One region of the Anaerobacillus sp. genome, then DNA from elsewhere that is predicted to be linked to it. Evidence: riboswitches for the same ligand, from Rfam matches in the RefSeq annotation. Region 1 holds a riboswitch; the other holds the start of a gene.
What was found. A riboswitch is a leader RNA that binds a small molecule or an ion and turns the genes downstream of it on or off. The one in region 1 is predicted to bind glycine.
Positions count from the first base shown of each region.

Region 2: linked by a shared signal. The riboswitch ahead of ACK4M9_RS05130 (ACT domain-containing protein) and the one ahead of gcvT (glycine cleavage system aminomethyltransferase GcvT) in region 1 are both predicted to bind glycine.

Region 1 covers NZ_JBKBWN010000006.1:100,933-112,285, reverse strand. Annotated here, with positions in the region: gene comGC (competence type IV pilus major pilin ComGC) at 1-63, shown strand, start outside; gene comGD (competence type IV pilus minor pilin ComGD) at 65-517, shown strand; gene ACK4M9_RS10335 (prepilin-type N-terminal cleavage/methylation domain-containing protein) at 504-839, shown strand; gene comGF (competence type IV pilus minor pilin ComGF) at 836-1,273, shown strand; gene comGG (competence type IV pilus minor pilin ComGG) at 1,263-1,643, shown strand; gene ACK4M9_RS10320 (shikimate kinase) at 1,648-2,145, shown strand; gene ACK4M9_RS10315 (YqzE family protein) at 2,197-2,382, shown strand; gene ACK4M9_RS10310 (YqhG family protein) at 2,526-3,320, opposite strand; gene ACK4M9_RS10305 (DEAD/DEAH box helicase) at 3,298-4,989, opposite strand; glycine riboswitch at 5,149-5,293, shown strand; gene gcvT (glycine cleavage system aminomethyltransferase GcvT) at 5,637-6,734, shown strand; gene gcvPA (aminomethyl-transferring glycine dehydrogenase subunit GcvPA) at 6,761-8,107, shown strand; gene gcvPB (aminomethyl-transferring glycine dehydrogenase subunit GcvPB) at 8,107-9,561, shown strand; gene ACK4M9_RS10285 (rhodanese-like domain-containing protein) at 9,888-10,268, opposite strand; gene ACK4M9_RS10280 (lipoate--protein ligase family protein) at 10,455-11,288, shown strand.
Region 2 covers NZ_JBKBWN010000003.1:202,958-214,310, forward strand. Annotated here, with positions in the region: gene ACK4M9_RS05105 (DHH family phosphoesterase) at 1-159, shown strand, start outside; gene ACK4M9_RS05110 (DUF2524 family protein) at 431-691, opposite strand; gene ACK4M9_RS05115 (YtxH domain-containing protein) at 926-1,381, shown strand; gene ACK4M9_RS05120 (PRC-barrel domain-containing protein) at 1,436-2,176, shown strand; gene ACK4M9_RS05125 (PFL family protein) at 2,452-3,813, opposite strand; gene ACK4M9_RS05130 (ACT domain-containing protein) at 3,828-4,103, opposite strand; glycine riboswitch at 4,276-4,352, opposite strand; gene ACK4M9_RS05135 (MFS transporter) at 4,841-6,070, opposite strand; gene ACK4M9_RS05140 (5'-3' exonuclease) at 6,302-7,189, shown strand; gene ACK4M9_RS05145 (GNAT family N-acetyltransferase) at 7,421-8,089, shown strand; gene ACK4M9_RS05150 (DUF4349 domain-containing protein) at 8,169-9,071, shown strand; gene ACK4M9_RS05155 (NAD(P)H-dependent flavin oxidoreductase) at 9,521-10,459, shown strand; gene folE2 (GTP cyclohydrolase FolE2) at 10,745-11,353, opposite strand, start outside.

The DNA of each region.
Region 1 (11,353 bases):
ACTATTGTTTGTCCAAACGGAACTGAACTTATCTTAGTAAATAATAAAGTCGTTGTGAAGTGATATGGATAAACTTTATTTTCGTAATGAAAAAGGTCACAGCTTACTTGAGATGACTCTTGTTCTACTTATTATTGCGACTGTATTGACGCTCCCTCTAGTTTCTCTCGGAGCAGTTGCTGACGCTAGTGAACGAAATCAGTTTATCTATCAGTTGCAACAGGATCTTTACTATGCCCAGCAAATGGCGTTGAGTCAGCAATTAGTTGCCTCTGTCGTTTTCTTGAATGGCAGTAAAGAATATATCATTCGCCAAGGTGGAGAAGTTATTTTACGTAGGAAGTTCCAAGTCGAAGGAACAACAATTGTCCAAGGGACATTATCATTAACAGACATTTCTTTTCTTCCCAATGGCAACGTTCAAAAGTCTGGTAGTCTTACGATAAGGATGAATGACCATCGCTATCGACTTGTCCTACTATTAGGAAAAGGACGGTTTTACATTGAACAATTGTAAAGGCTTTACCCTAATTGAAGCAATCACATCGTTAATGGTCCTGGTTGTTGTAACGACGATTGTTCTCCCTATTTTACTGATTGTCTACAATGAACGTATCGCTATTCAGCAGGAAAAAAATGCACTATATTACCTTGATAAGGCGATCACAAGCTGGATTTACGAAGACAAATCTTTTTTGGAAACTAATATAACGGATTTAGAAACTACGTATAAATTAACGTTCACCTTCAACAATGACCATCAGGAGCTCAGGGCATGTATCGCTTGGAATGCAGCCAATGACCGTCATTATGAAAGGTGTGAGAGTGCCAAAAGATGAAAAAGAACAATGGCTTTACCCTAATTGAAGTTTTACTTGCCTTCTCGATTTTCCTCGTTATTGCTTCCTTTATCCCTCAATTCGTAAAGCTTATTTCAGATGAACCAAAACATCTCCACAATATTGAGGTTTCTTTATTTTTTCAACAGTTTGCGATTGATATTCAAAAATCTGCTAAGATTGACGTCGCAAACAATGTTTTGTATCTCCAACAGGAAAATAACGAACAAGTAACGTATGCACAATTTCAACAACGGATCCGTAGGCAAGTAAATCAAAAAGGGCAAGAAATTGCCCTGCAAAAAGTAGCAGATGTACATTTCCAAAAAGTCTCCAATGGCATTGATGTTACGGTCGTGGACCTATATAATCAAACACATGTAAGAAGAATTACTCATTTGTTACCTATAGAGGCATTGTATTATGGGAAATGAGAAGGGGTTTATCTTACCGACGACAATTATCATCATGTTGCTTCTATCCAGCTTTGTTATTTTTCAAGTAAGTCAATACGCTCTCGAAAAAAAAATCTTGTCGGAAGAAGGAGAACTTTATACAGCTGAACGCTTATTGCAAATGGGAGTTGTCGATGTTTTAAACATACTAGGTTCAGATAATCGCGAAAATTTTTCAGGGAATTTTTATTACGAAGAAGGAGAAGTTTCGTTTGTTGTCAAAAAAGAGAGGAATGAAATGAAATCAGTTAGACTAATAAGTAGAACGGTAGCGCCTAAAACAAAAGAATTTACTTTCTTTTATGATGTAAAAACTGAGACTGTATTACCGTGGTTAGAGGAGCGATAAGGTGATTAACGAACATATATTTTTAACTGGATTTATGGGGGCTGGGAAAACTACTGTTGGGAAGTTTCTTTCAAACTGCTTAAACATTGCCGTCATTGACACTGACTATTATATAGAAACTGTTAAAGAGAAAAAAATTAGCGGAATCTTCCAAGAAGAGGGTGAAGCTAGATTTCGCGAATATGAATCAGAGGCACTTCAAGAAATTTGTAAGCAATCTCCAAAGATAATTACAACAGGTGGCGGAATTGTTCTAAGTGTCAAAAATCGTGAATTAATGAAGCGAAAAGGAAAAGTGTTTTTTCTTTATTGTGATTTAGAGGAGACAATGAGAAGGTTGGCGATGGATGATAGTAGACCGTTATTCAAAGCAGATCTTGAGCAAAATAAGAGAAGATTTGAGGATAGACTCCCACTATACCTTGAAGCTGATTTTGTCATTGAAACAACGAATAAAACAGTAGAACAAATCATCCAAGAGATCATCTCCTGCTTAGAATAATTATTGCAATCATTGGCAATACTAATGAAAAAACTAAGCTGGTGAACCGAAATGAAAACAAATGATTATGTAAAATATGTGACACAACAATTTGTAAGCTATGTAGATACACCTAGTGAAAAACGAAAAGAAATGAGACAAGAAAGAAAAGCTAATAAACTTCCCTTTGCATATAAGTGGTTCGGCTTACTGCCATATGCTATAGGGCAGATGTTTAACAGTAAGAAGAAGCGTTAGTAAACATTAAGTACGTTACGATTATTTTAGAAGTGTCAGTTTACCAAAGGCCCTTATCTTTATATAAAGATGTTATCTTTTGTTACATCTTTAATAGCGGCTATGGTGACTGACACTTTTTTTAAAAAGTTGCTGCGCTTTTCTTAGTGTGGCAGACCTAAGTAAAATACGCCCCCATTTATGATGCTTATATTAATTTTAGGTTCGTATTGTTCTTTTAAAGCGGTAATTTCCAAATAATAGTTTTCGGGCTTATCTTCTATATCCTCATAAAAAGTTTCTAGTAGCTTTAAATCTTGTTCCCAGCGGAATTGGGCATCTTCAGCCCATTGATGATTGTCTTTTGCTACCATTGTCCGAATGACATTCTCAAGTCTAGTAAGACCGCTAGCTGGTGTAATTAATGGCGATAAAGTAAAACAAAAATCAGGTATTTTCGGAGTCAGCGATTTCGATAAAAGTAAATCATGAAAATGTTCTTTGACTTCACCTGTAATTAAATTAAGTCCCAAAGAAATAATCATGTCTTTTTTACGGTCACATTGGTAGGATATTTTTGTATTTAAGCAAAGCCATGGATGTAAAGCCGTTGAACTTCTTCGGTCCTCAATGGAGATTTGTTCAAACAGTCTTATATAGGCCCCTAATTGTTGTGCAGATTGAAAGATCTGGTGAAGTCTTGGTGAACCGAAGTGAATTTGTTCACCTTTTTTATCTTCCTTACATTTTTCAGGATTTGTAATAAGGGTCATCTCCATTGGATTCGGAGTTCCACCTGTTTTCTCTAGATAGTGCCAGTAAAATGGCCGATTCATTAACATTTTATCTAAATCAATGGAGAGCTGAATGTGAAGATAGCCGTCACTATTTTCAAGTATGGGACTTTCATTTGCCGTAAAATACCGTTCTAAAAAGTTATGAATGTCCTGCTGCTGCATTTTCTTGCGTCTCTCCCTCGTTTAATTTTATTAATTCACTAAGATGATTCATTTTCACTCTCATTTCACCTTGGCTTTTGGATTGGATGAGAATATCAGAAATGTGATCCTCGATATTATCAAGTTCTAGTCTACTTAAAATATCATCTAATTCACCGATTACCCTTTCAAATAGACGGATTTTATCATAAAGCAGTGTTAGAATATGTTGCTCTACTGTATTTTCTGTAGCGAAGTTATAAATATGGACATCTTTTTCTTGACCTAATCGATGAATTCTACCGATTCGTTGTTCAATACGCATAGGATTCCAAGGAAGGTCATAGTTAATGATATGATGACAGAATTGAAGGTTAATTCCTTCGCCACCTGCTTCTGTTGCTATAAGAACTTGGGCACGGTCTTTAAATAGTTGTTTCATCCAATCCTTTTTCCCACGCTTAAAACCACCACGAAAAGGAACTGAACTAATTCCATGTTGATTAAAAAACCATTGTAAATAGAGTTGAGTTGCTCGATATTCAGTAAAAATAATGACTTTATCATCAATTTTTTGAATGAGCTCCAGCGCTTTTTCAGCTTTTGAATTCCTAGTTACTTGTTCAATTTTTTTGAAGATATTTTTAATGGTTTCTGCTATTTCAGGAGTATTCGTAAGCTTTTCGGTCATATTTTTTAAAGTTAAAAAAGCCGCCTCCCGACTACTACAAACCTCTCGTTGTAATGTCAATAAGGAGAAATGATTTTTTATAATGGAATTTTCTTCATTCGTACCAACTTCTCTCAAGGCAGTTACTGCATCATATAACTCTTGTTCTTCCTTTGAGAAAGGAATCGTAATTGTTTCAACGATTCGTTTTGTCCATTCAATTCCAGTATCTTCTCGACGGTTTCTTACCATTACTTTATTAACAAGCTCTCGTAGCTTCTCATCATTTTTAGGGGACCGGCTATTTGATCGGAAATTATCGTCAAAAGTTGCTTCATCACCAAGATGTCCAGGTTTTAGGAGCGAGACCAGGTTAAAGATTTCCTCTAGTTTATTTTGAACTGGAGTGGCAGTTAAAAGTAAACAAAACTTTTTTTTCAAGTTTTGAATGAACTCGTAATTTTTTGTTTTTTTGTTTTTTAGTTTATGAGCCTCATCAATGATGATTAAATCGTAGTTTTGTGCTAAGACAATGTCTCGATGTGGGTTCCGCTTTGCTGTATCAATAGAGGCAACGACAACATCACATTGTTCCCAAACGTACGTTTTACGCTGTGGAATAGCCGGGATAAAGAATTTTTGGTTTAGTTCTTGTGCCCATTGCGATACAAGTGAGGCAGGCACTAAAATTAATGCTTTTTTTACTAGGCCTCGAATCATATATTCTTTCAAGATCAGCCCTGCTTCAATAGTTTTCCCAAGACCAACCTCATCAGCTAAAATTGCTTTTCCATTCATTTCTTCTATGACTTTTTTAGCCACTTCTAATTGATGTGGAAAAATTGTTAAGTTTGGGAGATGGGTAGGTGCAACAAGACCAAAGAATTCATTAATTGATAAGTTCCTTTCTGCTTCCATCGCAAGTTTGTATAACTCCCAACTTGACCAAGGGCCATCCTCATCCATTTTTTTTAGCAATCCTTCTTTCCATGAAGAATCAAAATTTATCGTAATATTCATGGACACCAATCCTTTCTATGGTTTTAAAAAATAATGATTGCCAATTAAACTTAGGTAATGATAGGATATCGATAGGGTGTTTTTCACATAGTCATATTGTTTAGTATGGACAAAGCAGTTGAAAAACATGAGTTTAATCTAACAATATAATAAGGGCGAATGAGAACATGGGGAGAGACTGCACCGTATTTACGAGTTTTATAAAAAACCGTATTTAATGATAATTTCTGTTTAGGAATTGCTGCAGCGCCGAAGGAGCAAGCGAGAACGTGAATCTCTCAGGCAAAAAGACTCTTGTTTGACGCAACTCTGGAGAGTGTCTATAACCTTTTAGTCCTACAAGTGTTAAGGATTAAAAAAACTAAAAACTGTTTTGCAATTACTTTGTAGAACTTAGGCTAAGTTTTTATTGGATATATAGGCCACCCACGAGGATACTTCCTAATTTAGGAATAAACTTTCTGGTTTAAGGACAGAGAAATACACAAAAAATGTGTATTTCTCTGTCCTTTTTTATATCTTAAAGTCTTTAAGTTAATTAATTAAAGAGCTAAAGCGTATGAACTCAGAAAGAAGGGAAATTGCTAGGAATAAGTAATAAAGGTGAAAAAAATATCAAAGCAGAATAGCTAATGGGAGGTTGCGTAATGAGTGTTTTAAAACGAACACCACTTTTTGAACTTTATGCAGAGTATGGTGGAAAAACAATTGATTTTGGTGGTTGGGATCTTCCGGTTCAGTTTAGTAGCATTAAAGAAGAACATGAAGCTGTAAGAGAAAGAGTCGGCCTATTTGATGTTTCGCACATGGGTGAGTTTACTGTAAAGGGAGCTTTGGCTGAGCAATATTTGCAAAGATTGGTTACAAATGATGTCTCTAAATTGAAAGCTGGCTCCGCTCAATATGCAGCGATGTGCTATGTTGACGGTGGAACTGTTGATGATTTAATTATTTATAAAAAATCAGAAAATGATTACTTAATCGTCGTCAATGCCTCTAATATTGAAAAAGATTTTACGTGGATGGAATCTCATTTACTTGAAGGTGTCGAACTTACGAATGTTTCTGAAGAAATAGCGCAACTAGCTATTCAAGGTCCGCTTGCCGAAAAAGTATTACAAAAATTAACGACAACAAATCTTTCGGAAATCACGTTTTTTAAATTTCAAGATTGCATAGATCTTCAAGGGGCGAAAGCGTTAGTTTCAAGAACTGGATATACTGGTGAAGATGGCTTTGAAATTTATTGTGAGCAAGCTGATGCTCCTATGTTATGGAGAAAGATTATTGAAGCTGGAAGCTCAGAAGGGATTTTACCTTGTGGTTTAGGAGCTAGAGACACTCTTCGCTTTGAAGCTCGTTTACCCTTATACGGTCAAGAATTAACGAAGGATATTACGCCAATTGAAGCTGGTATCGGTTTTGCAGTAAAAGTTGATAAGGATAGTGACTTCTTCGGTAAGGAAACTCTAAAGCTTCAGAAAGAAAAAGGAGTTAAAAGAAAAATTGTCGGTCTTGAAATGATTGATAAAGGGATTCCAAGAACAGGCTATGAAGTCTATGTTGGCGACACTCAAATAGGGGTAATTACGAGTGGGACGCAATCACCAACATTAAAGAAAAATGTCGGCTTAGCTTTATTAGACATTGAGTATGCGCCACTAAATACAATGATTGAAGTTCAAGTAAGGAAAAAGCGGTTAAAAGCACAAGTGGTGAAATCACCTTTTTATAAGCGTACCTAAAACATTTAATTTAAGGGGGAAGTAAATTGAAATTTCGTTATTTGCCAGTTACCGAGCAAGACAAGCAGGACATGATGGATAGTATAGGTGTGACATCTGTTGAAGAGTTATTTGCTGATATTCCGGAAAAAGTTCGTTTTAAAGGCGAGATGAATTTAAAACAAGCACTTTCTGAGCCAGACACTGTAAAAGAATTAGGGAGAATGGCAAGCAAAAATGCCAATACGAAAGATTACATATCATTTTTAGGGGCAGGTGTTTATGAGCACTACATTCCTTCTGTAGTTGATCACATTATATCAAGATCAGAATTTTACACAGCATATACACCATATCAACCGGAAATTTCTCAAGGAGAGCTTCAAGCCATCTTTGAATTCCAAACAATGATTAGTGAATTAACTGGAATGGACCTTGCCAACTCTTCTATGTATGATGGGCATACTGCACTTGCTGAAGCTGCAATGATGAGTGCCGGTCAGACAAAGAAAAAGACAATTCTTGTTTCAAAGGCTGTTCATCCTGAAGCAAGAGATGTATTGAAGACCAATGCAAAGGGGCAAAACTTAGTCGTTGTTGAAATTGACATCGTAGACGGTGTCACCGATATTGATGATCTAAGAGGAAAGTATAATGATGACACGGCTTGTGTTGTTGTACAATATCCAAACTTTTTTGGAAACATAGAAAATTTAACTGAGATTGAGGAAGTTGCTCACTCTGGTAAAGGTCTCTTTGTCGTATCAAGCAATCCATTAGCTTTAGGTGCGTTGCAGCCTCCAGGAAAATTTGGTGCAGATATTGTTGTCGGGGATGCACAACCATTTGGTATTCCACAACAATTCGGTGGGCCCCATTGTGGATATTTCGCAACTACAACCAAGCTTATGCGTAAAGTTCCTGGAAGACTTGTCGGACAAACAACTGATGATAAAGGTCAGCGTGGCTTTGTATTAACTTTACAAGCGCGTGAACAGCATATTCGTCGTGATAAAGCGACATCAAATATTTGTTCAAACCAAGCTCTGAATGCGTTAGCGGCATCTGTCGCGATGACTGCGATCGGAAAAGCTGGAGTAAAGGAAATGGCTCTGCAAAACATTCAAAAAGCAAATTACGCAAAAAAATCATTTATCGATAAAGGTTTTAGTGTTTCTTTTTCAAATAATGCTATTTTTAATGAGTTTGTCGTTAAGCTTGCAAAGCCGGTTAAAGAAGTAAATGAGTTATTATTTCAACAAGGGATCATCGGTGGCTTTGACTTAGGGAGAGATTATCCTGATCTCGATCATCACATGTTAATAGTGGTTACTGAACTAAGAACAAAGGCCGAAATTGACAGTCTTCTTGAAGCATTGGAGGGAGTAAAATAATGAAAAACCAACCGTTAATTTTTGAACAAAGTAAATCTGGGAGAATTAGCTACAGTTTACCTGCGTTAGATGTTCCAGAACTGGATGTAAATGAAATACTCCCAAGTCAGTTTATTAGAGAAGAAGCTCCTGAACTACCGGAGGTTTCTGAGCTACAGTTAATTCGTCACTACACGGCTCTTTCAAATCGTAACCATGGTGTTGATTCTGGTTTCTATCCACTAGGATCATGCACAATGAAATATAATCCAAAGATTAACGAAGATATTGCAAGGATGTCAGGCTTCTCACATATTCATCCTTTGCAAGATGAAAATACTGTTCAAGGTGCCCTAGAATTACTATATGATTTGCAAGTGTCTTTAGAGGAAATCACTGGAATGGATGAAGTGACATTACAACCTGCGGCAGGTGCGCACGGTGAATGGACAGGATTAATGTTAATTCGAGCTTACCACGAAAAGAATGGTGATTTCCACCGTACAAAAGTAATTGTCCCAGATTCTGCCCATGGTACAAATCCAGCCTCAGCAACTGTCGCAGGCTTTGAAACCATTACAGTACGCTCGAATGAAAAAGGGTTAGTTGACCTAGATCATTTACGTGAAGTAGTTGGTGAGGACACAGCAGCATTAATGTTAACGAATCCAAACACACTTGGATTATTTGAAGAAAACATTTTAGAAATGGCTGAAATTATCCATAGTGCAGGTGGGAAACTATACTATGACGGTGCCAATTCAAATGCGATTTTGGGTATTGCTAGACCTGGAGATATGGGCTTTGATGTCGTCCATTTAAATCTTCACAAAACATTTACTGGCCCACATGGTGGTGGCGGACCTGGTTCTGGTCCAGTAGGAGTTAAGAAGGATTTAATTCCGTTTTTACCAAAGCCAGTTATTGCCAAAGAAGGGGATCGTTACTTCTTCGATTATAATCGTCCTGAGTCAATTGGCCGCGTAAAGCCATATTACGGAAACTTTGGAATTAACGTTCGCGCTTATACGTATATCCGTACAATGGGGCCAGATGGACTTCGTAAAGTTTCAGAAGATGCTGTCCTTAATGCGAATTATATGTTCCGAAGGTTGCAACCATATTTTGATGCACCTTATACGCAGCATTGTAAACATGAGTTTGTCTTATCAGGAAGACGTCAAAAGAAACTAGGGGTAAGAACATTAGATATGGCAAAACGCCTTTTAGATTTTGGCTATCATCCACCAACAATCTATTTCCCGTTAAACGTTGAAGAGTGTTTAATGATTGAGCCTACTGAAACTGAGACAAAAGAAACTTTGGATGAATTTATTGAAGTTATGATCCAAATTGCGAAAGAAGCAGAGGACAATCCTGAGATTGTTCAAGAGGCACCACACCATACGGTTATCGGTCGCCTTGATGAAACAACTGCAGCTAGAAAACCAATTTTAAAATACCAAAAGCAATAAAATAAGAAGCTGCCCTTAAAAATTTAAGTTTTGGAGTTTTGAAACGAGCAACATGACATTTATGGAACGAAGAGGCTGTCCCGAAGTGCCCAGCACATCTCGAAGTGAACTATCTATAGAATTGTATCTTTGCACTCTATTTATATAACCGAGCTCGCTGGTACTATGCTCTTGGGTCAGTCTCTTTTCTATTAGCTCCCTTGTAATTTACAACGAAAAACGTGAATTCATAGAGAATTCACGTGAAAAAAATTTTTTCTTTTCAGTTACTTACTAAAGAATACCTAAAAGAGAAGTTATTTTGTTGGTTAAAACACGGTAATTTCTTATTTTTTTACTTTACCTGTCCATTTACGAAAGCCACCTTTTAAATGACTTAGGTCTTCACAACCTTGTTTTTTCTTTAAGAACTCGGCAGCCCGAATACTTCTAGATCCTGTTTGACAGTATAGATAAACAGGCTTGTCCGGTCTAATTTCTGCTGCTCTTTGACGCATTTGTGATAATGGAATATTCCTAGCACCTAAAATATGACCGGTTTCAAACTCCCTTTGTTCTCTTACATCAATAAGCTGTGCTTTTCGGTACCCTTGACGAAACTCATCTTCATGAAGATCTTTCAAGTATTTTGGCTTAATAAACCTTTTCACAATTAAAAACACTAGAATTGCTGTCATAATACCTAAAACCAAATTCGCCCAATTCATCTACTCTACTCCTTTGAGAACGCTGTGTTAGTCAAAATGTTAGATCAACACAAATCGTATATTATAATAACAAATATAAATGATCCAATGTGATTATTCAAGATGTATGCAATTCACGTTGGTTGACATCCCTACTTTACCTACTATAGATTAAGAATAACAATTCTTTATAGAAAGAGGAAACAAATGAAAGAAACATGGAATTTTATTAACTCTGGAAAAAGTTCAGCTGCTTTTAACATGGCGCTAGACGAAGCTTTATTAGAGTGGCATAGCCAAGGGAAAATTAATCCAACGATTCGTTTTTATGGCTGGGACCCAGCTACTTTATCAATTGGTTATTTTCAAAAAGTTGAAAAAGAAATTAATTTAGAAGCAGTCGAAAAATATGGTTTAGGTTTTGTTCGTAGACCTACAGGTGGTAGAGGGGTACTACATGAACATGAACTTACATACAGTGTAATTGTCTCAGAAGACCACCCGAAAATGCCTAAAGGAGTAACAGAAGCATATAGGGTCATTTCAGAAGGCGTTCTTGAGGGTTTTAGGGACTTGGGACTTGATGCATACTTTGCTGTTCCGAAAACAAAAGAGGAGCAAGATCTTTTGAAAAGTCCTCGTTCAGCTGTTTGCTTTGATGCCCCGTCCTGGTATGAATTAGTTGTTGAAGGTAGAAAAGTTGCTGGAAGTGCTCAGACTAGGCAAAAAAATGTTATCTTGCAGCATGGTTCTATCATTTTAGATTTAGATGAAAAAAAGTTATTTGACTTATTTAAGTTCTCAAACGAACGCGTTCGTGAGCGGATGTTAAAAGGCTTTAGCAAAAAAGCTGTGGCAATAAATGAATTAAGTGAAAAAAAAATTACAATAGAAGACGCTGAAATTGCCTTCAAAAGCGGATTTGAAAAGGGACTAGACATTGTTCTAAAACCTTATACGTTATCTGAAGATCAAATTAGTTATGTTCATAAACTCGCCGTAGATCGCTACGCAAACGATGAGTGGAATTTCAGAAAATAAAAAGATTTGGCTACCAATTTTGGTGCCAAATCTTTTTATAAGAAGTATACACTTTTTAGCATTAA
Region 2 (11,353 bases), on a different contig from region 1:
AAACGCCATTACTCAGCTTGGCTTGTTAGAGATGAAGTTTTTGTCCAGTTTATGATGGAGAATGTTATTGAACTGAAGCTATATGCTGCCGAGCAAGGAGACATCGCTCCTTATCTCATATCTAGGAACGAAACTGATAAGCAATTGTTCTCACATTGAGAGAACGTAAGTAGTTTTTAAATTGTTTAGGCTATTACTTAAAATAAAAGGCTGTCCCAAAGCAAAGTTTCAGTCACCAACGAAAGTTCACTTTTCACCAACACGGATGTAAATATGGACGACACAAAACATCCAATCGAAGAAAGTGAACTTTCCTGTAGATGCTTTTTACAGGGGAGACACCTCGTTACTAGCAATAGAACGTGTAAAATATACACTTCTACTGCTGGTACACTTCGAGGTGTTCTGGCGTTTATGGGATAGCCTCTTCTTATATACCTCGGATCATCACTGTCTTTGTTTCGCGTAACTGATGCTGTACATCTTCTAGTTGGTCTCGTTGTTGAGGGGATGCAGAAGTTAGCACTTCGCTGATTTCATCATCAAGTTCCATAATTTGGTTCATGATAAATGGATATTCAGTTGGGTCATTCTGTTGTATTAGCTTTACGTCTAATAGTTCTTTATGGGCACTCTCAATCGTTTCGTGTGCTCTAGTTAAATAACTATCAATTTGGTCCTTCTGTAGCATAGTGATCGCCTCCATTTTTGCTCTTTTCACTTTTTCATTATGTGTTCGCTGCAAAGCTTTTATGCAAGCTCAATGGTCTTTAATGAAACCCAATGTTTTAAAATAATAAAGCGGGGTATTGTCTTACTAAGCCAACAAATTAGTAAACTAGGAGTGATTCGTTTTCGTGTAAAGGAGTAGGAAACAAAAAAGACAAGCTAAGAAAAAACTATAACTTTACGAGGAGAGATGAACATGGATAAACAAAAAAGCTTAATAGTAGGAACAATGATCGGTAGCGCAGTGGGAGCAGCGATTGCTGTGCTGACAACACCAAAGTCAGGTCCCGAGCTGCGAAGTGATATAAATGATAAAATTGAAAACAGTAAAAATAAAGCAGAGGAAGCAGCAAGTATTTTGAAAGAGAAGATTGATGCATTTACAGAAATTCTCGATGAGCGATCTCCAGATTTAACTGATACGGTGATTGAAGAAGCAAGTTATATTGTTGATGAGGCAAAGAAAGCACTTGAAGAGCTTCGCAGTAAAGACGAAATCGATGCAAAAGAGATTAAAAAAATAGTGAAAAGTATGATGAAGGAAGAAATGAAGTCAGGCATAGAAATTGGGAAGGTTGTTAAAGAAGAGATCAAGGAGATACAACGAGACTTCAAAAAAGAAATAGAGGCTCTTTCAAAAAAAATATCTTAAAGACTATTAACTTACTAAAATATAGGACATTCAACATTTAAGGAGTGTTATGTTATGTTACACAATATTAAAGAGTTGAAAAAATTTGATATTATCGCTACTGATGGGCCAATTGGTACTGTTCATGACTTTGTATTAGATGAAAAACATTGGACGGTAAGGTATTTAGTCGTTGATACGTTGAAATGGCTACCTGGAAGAAAAGTACTTATTTCGCCAATGTCTATTAAAGACTTTGATTTAGTTAATGGAAACATCAAGGTTTCTTTAACAAAAGAAAAGATAGAGAATAGTCCAGAACTTGATGAGCATCTTCCAATTACAAAAAATTATGAAGTAGATTTAATTCATTATTATGGTTTAAGACCTTATTGGAGTGGTCATAGTTCTTGGGGAGAGTATATGTATCCAACAGAATTGGCGTCTTCTCAACATGAGGAGCACGTGGGAAGAGAGTTTGATGAGGAGAATACGTTACGAAGCTTTAGCGAAATTTCTGGATACGCAATTGAAGCAAGGGACGGTAATATTGGCCATGTTGAGAACTTCGTCATTTGTGATCAAACATGGAAAGTTCGGTATCTAGTTGTTGATACGAAGAACTGGTGGGTTGGAAAACATGTATTAACTGCACCACAATGGATTTCGTATATTAGTTGGCCAGAAAAAATAATGAGAGTTGATTTGAACAAAGCTCAGATTGAAAATGGACCTGAATATAATCCTGATCAAGTAGTTACGAAGGAATTTGAAGATGAAATCTTTACGAAATATGATAAATCAAAGTATTGGTAATAACAGAACAAAGCGTAAGCGCGCTTGGTAGTACCGACAAGCAAATGTACTGTAAGAATTAAGTGTGGCAATAAAAGAGGCTGTTCCAAGGTAAAGTATCAGTCACCTCGACTACTAAAAATAGATTTTGTGCATCTATTTTATAGTATGATTCGAGGTAGCTGACACTTTATGGAACAGTCTTTTTATATTAATACATGGAGATGCTCTGCCACTTGTGGGACAGCCTTTTTATATTATTACACGGAGGTGCTCTCCCCCTTATGGGAGTCTTTTTAGTTAATTAATGCCTGAAGTGGTGCAGGAATGCGGCCACCACGACTTATTAATTTATCAGAGCCAAAAGGATTTACTCCCATTACTGGAGCCCGTCCAAGGAGACCACCAAACTCAACCATCTCTCCTTCTTTTTTACCTGGAACAGGGATGACTCGGACCGCTGTCGTTTTTTTATTAATCATTCCAATCGCGGCTTCATCTGCAATCATTGCTGATAATGTGGCTGCAGAGGCATCACCTGTGACAGCAATCATATCAAGACCAACTGAACATACGCATGTCATTGCTTCAAGCTTTGATAACGTTAACGCACCATCAACGATTCCACGGATCATCCCGTTATCTTCACTGACTGGAATAAAGGCGCCACTTAACCCACCGACATAAGAGCTCGCCATTGCCCCACCTTTTTTCACAGCATCGTTCATTAATGCTAGTGCGGCAATTGTTCCATGTGTTCCGACGCGTTCAAGACCAATTTCCTCTAAAATTTCAGCAACGCTGTCATTAATTGCATTTGTTGGCGCTAGAGATAAATCCATAATTCCAAATGGAACATTTAATCGCTCAGCGACGACACGGCCAATTAATTCTCCAGCACGAGTGATTTTAAATGCTGTTTTCTTAATAATTTCTGATACTTTTCCAAGATCAACATCAGGGTAGCGACGAAGTGCGTTAAGAACGACTCCAGGGCCGCTAACACCAACGTTAAGAACAACTTCACCTTCGCCAGCGCCATGGAATGCACCAGCCATGAACGGATTATCTTCAACTGGATTACAAAAAACAACGAGCTTTGCACATGCTAGACCATTTTGGTCTTTCGTACGTTCAGCGGCATCTTTAATAATGATCCCCATTTGCCTTACAGCATCCATATTAATTCCGGTTCTTGTTGTTGCAACAGAAACTGATGCACATACACGTTCGGTTACGCTTAATGCTTCAGGGAGGGCATCAAGCAACGTTTGATCGCCTTTAGAAATGCCTTTATGAACTAAAGCCGAGAAGCCACCAATGAAGTCTACCCCTAAGACTTTTGCAGCTTTATCCAACGTTTTAGCGAGTTGAACTGCTTGTTCTTTTGTAGCATTACCTAATATCTCAGCAACCGGAGTAATTGAAATACGTTTATTAATAATTGGAATTCCGTACTCCTTTTCAACGGTTTCCGCTACAGACTTTAAATCTTTTGCGTAGTTTGTTATTTTTTCATAGACACGAGTATTCATTTTTTCAAAGTCGGAGTCAGCACAATCGCGAAGGCTAATTCCCATCGTGACTGTACGGATATCAAGACTTTCCATTTGTACCATTCTAATCGTTTCTTGCATTTCTGCTAGTGCAATATTCATTTTAAGTTTCCCCCTTAGACACGATGCATCGCTTTAAATAAATCCTCAAGCTGAATGTTAATCTTTAAGCCCATTTCTTTATTAATCGTTTCAAATTGATCTTGGAGCTTGTCGAGGTTATCAATATCTGTCACATCTACTAACATCATCATCGTAAAAAAATCTTGAAGGATCGTTTGACTAATATCGAGAACATTTACATTGTTATTTGCTAAAACATTTGTTACTTTAGCAATAATCCCAACCTGGTCTTTTCCAATTACACTAACTACTGCACGTCTTTTTTCCATCATGCTCACCTCGTCCTTAAACTTAACTTACATAAAACTTAGCATACCCATTTGTTTGGATATGAAAAATCTGACTTTAGCACTTTAAAATAATAAAGTTACTAAAATACAAAAAAAGATTGGAATTTTTCCAATCTCAAAAGGTAATAGAATAACGTACAAGAATATGTATAGTTACTCTTCTGTCCTTTTGCCTGAGATTGTGAATCCTTCGGCGCCGCAAGTTGCGGACTCTCCAGAAGCTGCTCCTACTATAGTTTGATCCATAGTATTCATCGCTTGCTTTTTTAATTAACAAGATATTATCAGGTTATTGTGAAATAGTCAACATGATATTGTCATGGTTTGGCGAGTATTTGGAATAAGGGAAGAATAGAGCCTGAAAACATCAGGAGAAGCAAAACTCGGTCACTAATAGACAAGAATAGAACCCGACATTACTCGGAGAAGCAAAACTCGGTCACTAAAAGGCAAGAATAGAGCCCGACATTATCTGGAAAAATAAAACTCGGTCACTAATAGATAAGAATAGAGCCCGAAAATATCCGGAGAAGCAAATTTCGGTCACTAATAGGCAAGAATAGAGCCCGACATTATCTGGAAAAATAAATCTCGGTCACTAATAGATAAGAATAGAGCCTGAAAATATCCGGAGAAGCAAATTTCGGGCACTGAAAATAGAGTTCAATGTTAAAGTTGGTAATAACTGCATCCAAAAAATCTCTTGTTTTATTTATTTATTTATTTATTTCTCTTAGCTTTTCGTCAGTAGGTAAGAAGAATGTGAGAATTCCCAGAAGTGGTAACGATACGACTAAGAGCATCGTATTCGTTAAGCCAACCCAGTCAGCAATAACACCAAGTGCGACAGAACCAATGGCACCCATTCCGAACGCTAGACCAACAATTAACCCTGATACCATCCCGATTTTTCCTGGGACGAGTTCTTGTGCATAAACAACGGAAACTGAGAAACTTGATAAAATAATGAAACCGATCGCTCCTAGTAGTACGTAAGAAAGTACCGGCCCTACATGTGGGAGTAACAAAGCAAGTGGGGCAGAACCTAACATGGATATCATTAAAATATTTCGTTTGCCAAAACGATCTGCTAATGGCCCACCGGCTAAAGTACCAACAGCTCCAGCGCCTAAAAAGATAAAAATATAGATAAGTGCCTTTTCAACTGAAAAATTAAATTGCTCCATTAAGTAAAAGACGTAAAAGTTAGAAATCCCAGCATGGAACCAAGAACGAGCGAATACGAGAAAAACGAGGAGAATAATTGCAAATAAGACAATTCTTCGTGTTTCACGACTTCCTTGTACTCCTGCTTTTTCGATGCGTTGCTTCTTAGCGCTTAACTGGACCTGTTCCTTATACCATCTAGCAATATATATTAATAGTCCAATAGCGAGTGCTGCGACAAGTGTAAACCATATGGAGCCAAACTGACCAAATGGTACGATAATCAAAACGGTAATTAATGGAGCAAGTGCTTGCCCGGCGTTACCGCCAACTTGATAAATAGATTGCGCAAAACCACGACGATTTCCAGCTGCCATGTAAGCAACTCGTGATCCTTCTGGGTGAAACGTAGCTGAACCTAAACCGATAAAAATAACCGAGATTAATACAAGTGAAAACGAAGGCGCAAAAGCAATGCCGAGAACGCCGACAAAAGTAAAACATAACCCAATAGGTAGAGCGTAAGGTGAAGGCTTTTTATCAGTATAGAAACCGACAACAGGTTGAATAATTGACGAAGTTAAATTTAGGGCGAATGCGATGAGACCGAGTTGTGTAAATGTTAGACCCATAGATTGCTGTAAAATTGGAAACATCGCTGGAACAACAGCTTGAATTGCATCATTTAAGAGATGGACAAAGCCAATAATTAATAGAATATTGTACATTGTTTTTTGTTCTGGTGAAGCTATTGGAACCTGTTTTTGTTGTAATTGCATAGACGCTACTCCTTCTTATTAAGTCTTTTTTTATCTTAACATTTTATGATAAAGCTTTGAACAGAAAATAACGAATATTAGCTTCTCACTATCATTCTATCCTGATTTTTGGTAACATCGTAGTTATGAGTTTTAAATTGCGCTTTTTGTAAGAGGAGCTGCATGGGTTAAAACGAGAAGACACTTACACGAATAAGGGAGCTGATCTTTTTGTCTAATAAAGAATCTTTAATGATTATTGATGGTATGGCTCTTCTTTTCAGAGGCTATTTTGCTACTTCTTATAGCGGATATATTATGAAAACGAGCAAAGGTGTTCCTACCAATGCAATATACGGCTTTGTTAAATACATGCAAGATGCGATAAGTACGTTTCAACCGAGTCATGTTTTATGCTGCTGGGATATGGGAGCACGTACGTTTCGTAATGAGCTTTATCCAGCGTATAAAGCAAACCGTGGCGAGCCACCTGAAGAGTTAATTCCACAATTTGATTTAGTGAAAAAAGTAGTTGAGAGCTTTAATATTCCTAGCATTGGCATTGAAGGATTTGAGGCGGATGATTGTATTGGCACGATTGCGAAAAAATATAGTCACAAACTTAAAATTCAAATTTTAACAGGTGATCACGATAGCCTCCAGTTAATTGATGAAAATATCCATTCCATTATCATGAAAAAGGGTATGTCAAACTATGAAGTATATACGCTTGAAAAACTACTAGAAGAAAAAGAACTGACACCTGCGCAGTTCATTGATTTAAAAGGTTTAATGGGGGATACGAGCGATAACTTCCCTGGAGTTAAAGGCATCGGTGAAAAAACTGCCATTAAGCTACTAAAAGAGTATCAATCCATCTCAGGGATTTTAGAAAATTTAGCTAGTCTATCCAAGGGGATCCGTACTAAGATTGAAACTGAGTTGGACATGCTTCATTTATCTCGCAAATTAGCGGAAATTCATTGTGAGGTTCCGGTTGAAATTGTCCTAGAGGAATGTGTTCGTAACATTGATGAGAAGAAAGTAACAGAAATGTTTGAGGAGTTAGAATTTCACCGTCTCCTAAAAGATAAATCGTTTTTAGAACGACTAAAAGTAAATATTCAGCCTTTGTGTTAATAGAAATGGGGCTGTCCCAAAAAGTAACAGTAACTTTGTCTACTAGAATAGATTGTGTGCAAACATACACATCTATATTGGTAGCGCACAAGGTGACTTACTAATGGGACAGTCTCTATTTTTTGTTCTAGTGATTTTAATGATTTAAATGGTAAAATAAGGTGTACAAAACAGAAATAGACAGACTCGTATATTACTTATGTGAATTTGCTTTAAGAAGGGGTGTTACGATTGTATCGAAAAGAAATATACCACTTTCATGAAGGAAAGCCGTTAAAAGTAGTTGTGCGAAATTATCAAAAAGCTGATTTTAATCAGTTAATAGAAATTCAACAAGAAAGCTTTCCGCCACCCTTTCCTAGTGAACTATGGTGGAATGAAGAGCAGTTAACGAATCACGTTAGTCTTTTCCCAGAAGGGGCACTTTGTCTTGAAATCGAAGGCGAATTAGCTGGATCTATGACAAGCTTACTTGTAAGTTTTGATACAGCTAATCCAAATCATACGTGGGAGGAGATTACAGATAACGGATATATTCGTAATCATCAAAGAGACGGCAACACGCTTTATGTTGTTGACCTTTGTATAAGACCTTCGTTTCGTAAGCATAAGTTAGGTAAGGTCTTAATGGATTCAATGTACGATGTTGTTGTTTATCATAAACTAGAACGCCTATTAGGTGGTGGGAGAATGCCCGGGTATAAAAAGCTGGCGCAAGATCTAACACCAGAGCAGTACTTAGAAAAACTTGTTCAAGGGGAGTTACGAGACCCGGTCATTTCATTTTTGCTTCAATGTGGTAGAATGCCAGTTGCCATAGTCAGAAACTATTTAGAAGATGAGGATTCTTGTAATTATGGTGTATTGATGGAATGGAAAAATCCGTTTAATCAAAGGTAATTATAGCTGAGAGAAGAATCTTGAAACTTCTGCTCAACAGAAATCGTCTAATAATAAAAAGATAAAGGCGGGGTTAATTGTGAAAAACTTTAAAAGATTGAAATTTTTCCTTTTTATATTATTGATATCGATACTTGTCTCTTGTGGTAGTAGAGGAGACTCAAGCTCGTCAGAAGGCTATTACGCCGAGGATGCTGCGATCGAAGAAGTACAATCAGAAAGGAAAGCTCAGTATGGCGGTACGGCTAATGAAGTAGGAACTGATCCAGAAATTCTCTCAACGGATCGAATGGTCATCTACAATGCAAATTTGTCACTAGAAGTAAAAGACTATCATAAAATTGAAGCAACCATTCAAGAAAGGGTAGCTGCTCTTGGTGGCTATGTCGTCGAATCAGCGATTTATCATAGTGGTGAAGATTGGATTAATGGGAATTTAGTTGTTAAAGTTCCGCAAAAAAACTTTAATCCTTTCATTAATGAAGTTGAATCAACGAGTGTCAAAGTCAATGAACGGCAAATTAGAGGGAACGATGTAACTGAAGAGTATATTGACTTAGAATCGCGATTACGATCAAAGCGAGTCGTCGAAGAAAGACTGCTTAGTTTTATGGCGAAAGCTGAAAAAACAGAGGATTTATTAAAAATTTCAAAAGACCTAGGAAGTGTTCAAGAGGAGATTGAACAATTATTAGGTAGAATGAATTATTTAAAAACAAATGTAGATTACTCGACCATAACAATCCATTTATCGGAAAGACTTGTGACGGTTCCATCAATAAAAGACAGTGAAGCCCTAAATACATGGGATAAAGCACAAAGCTTGTTTATGGGTAGTGTGAACACACTCATTTCCTTTTTCTCTGGAATGATCGTTTTAGCAATTGGTTTAAGCCCGATTGTTGTACCACTAGTATTGATTGTTTTTGTGATCCTAATGTGGATGAGAAGAAAACGAAATAACAAACCTTTCGAGGGGTAACTAGATTCACTTCCAAAGGAACTTCATCTTCATTTATGCTATTGCCTCTCAAGCACTTGAGGCTAAGGCCGATTTATAAAAAACTACATTATCTAATAGACTGCCATCAGGTGGTCTATTTTTTCAATTTAGAAGTGATTTTGACGACAAAATCGATGTAACTTTAAGGAGTCAAGTGAAAAAATAAATAATTTTTCAAAAAAATTAATACCAAATCTTATTACTAGGTGACAAATGTAACTTGTGTACATATGGTTTATTTTGATACGATTTTATTAATAGAAAACGAATAGAGTTATATTACTGAGGAAAAATAGAAATACTTGGTTAATATGTCTATTCTTTCAGCCTTTATTACTTGGTAGTAAAAGGTGAATATTCTTTGTAATGAAAATTAGTTTTGATGAGGGGGAGCTCTGTTGAATATACCACAGTTAAAAATTGCTCATATGACACCGAAAGTACCAATTATGCAAGGCGGAATGGGAGTAGCGATTTCATTAAGCGGTTTAGCTTCAGCCGTTGCTAATGCTGGTGGAATCGGGATCATTTCCGGAACTGGAATACCGATCGATGAGATGAAAGCGCAAATTCGTAAAGCGCGCGAATTAACGAATGGCAAAGGTTATATTGGAGTTAATGTTTTGTTTGCGATGACCGATTTTGCTAATACAATTAAAGCCGCTATGGAAGAAAAAGTTGATTTTATCATTTCAGGAGCAGGAATTTCGCGTGATATGTATCAGTGGGGCAGAGAATACGGTGTTCCAGTCATTTCTATCGTTTCTTCGGGTAAGTTAGCAAAAATTTCGCAAAAGTTAGGAGCAGCAGCTGTTGTCGTTGAAGGCTTTGAAGCTGGTGGCCACTTAGGAACTGATCGTCCGCTTTTTGAGATTTTGCCTGAAGTAATCGAAGCTGTTGATATTCCAGTTATTGCAGCCGGTGGAATAATGACAGGAGAAGATATTGCCAAAGCGCTCGAAATGGGAGCTGCAGGCGTTCAAATGGGCACACGCTTCGTTGCGAGTGTCGAATGTGACGCTCCGGATGCTTACAAGCAAAAATATGTTGATTGCCAAGACGGTGATACCGTTTTAGTAAAAACGACGGTTGGTCTTCACGGAAGAGCCATTAAAAATAGTTTCGTTGAGAAAGTGAATAATCTTGAAAAAATAAAAATTGAAAAATGCCATTCCTGCTTGAAGCAATGTAATTATCAATTCTGTACCTTAGATTCATTGGTGCAAGCCGTTAAGGGAAATGTAGAAAATGGCATTGTTTTTGCTGGGGCAAGAGTTCATGAAATTAAAGAGATCTTACCAGTCAAAACAATCATTGAAAATTTAATGGGAGCATGTGAACGTACACTTTCATTAAAAACTGTATAAAATATAAGAAACGAGACTGTCCCATAAGTTTCAGCTCACCTCGAAGTGATATTATAGCTAGAAGTGTATGTTTGTACACGGTTTCTAGTAGTCGAGGTGACTGATCCTTTACAATGGGACAGTCTCGTTTTTTTTGATTTGTCGTTGCTCGTGGTACTGGTCAGAAAGCACAGATATTGGATGTGTAGTGGATCATTTAAACCTAACTTTTCCATTTGCCTCTCACGGTTATCCACAGATAATTCTGAGTCCAAAATCAATTGCTTCGCTTAGCAGAGAACTTTTTTATTGTTTTTCAAATGTAATCGAAGCAATCGCATCATGGACATGAATCGATTCTTCGTTGCGGCACTCTACTGAAAATGCTTTAACAAATGGGTTTTCGTAAAGGTCAGCAGCAACAAGACGTACCATATCTTCTACGAACCTCGGATTCTCATAAGCTTTTTCTGTTACCATTTTTTCGTCAGGACGTTTTAAAACAGGATGTAGCTGGGCACTTGCATTTGATTCAGCAGCTTCTAAAAGGAATTTCTTCCAATCAGTTTCTCCAACGCTATCAGAATAAAGAACTGTTTCAATCCGGACATAGCCTCGTTGATTATGTGCACTATATTCGCTAATTTCCTTTGAGCAAGGGCATAAAGTAGTAATTGCTGCAGTTAAACCAGTTTCATACGTGCATTGGTCTGTTTCACTATTATAGGTAACTGAAATTTTTGCATCAGCGTGCATTAGGCCAACCTTAGCTAATGCAGGACTCTTTCGTTCAAAAAACCATGGGAAGGTTACTTCAATTGTAGCTGAGGTTTGTTCCATTTTTTCAGCTAGTTCTTTCGTGAAATTACGTAGCTGTTCAAAAGAAAGAACAAAACCTGCTTCGTGGTATTGCTG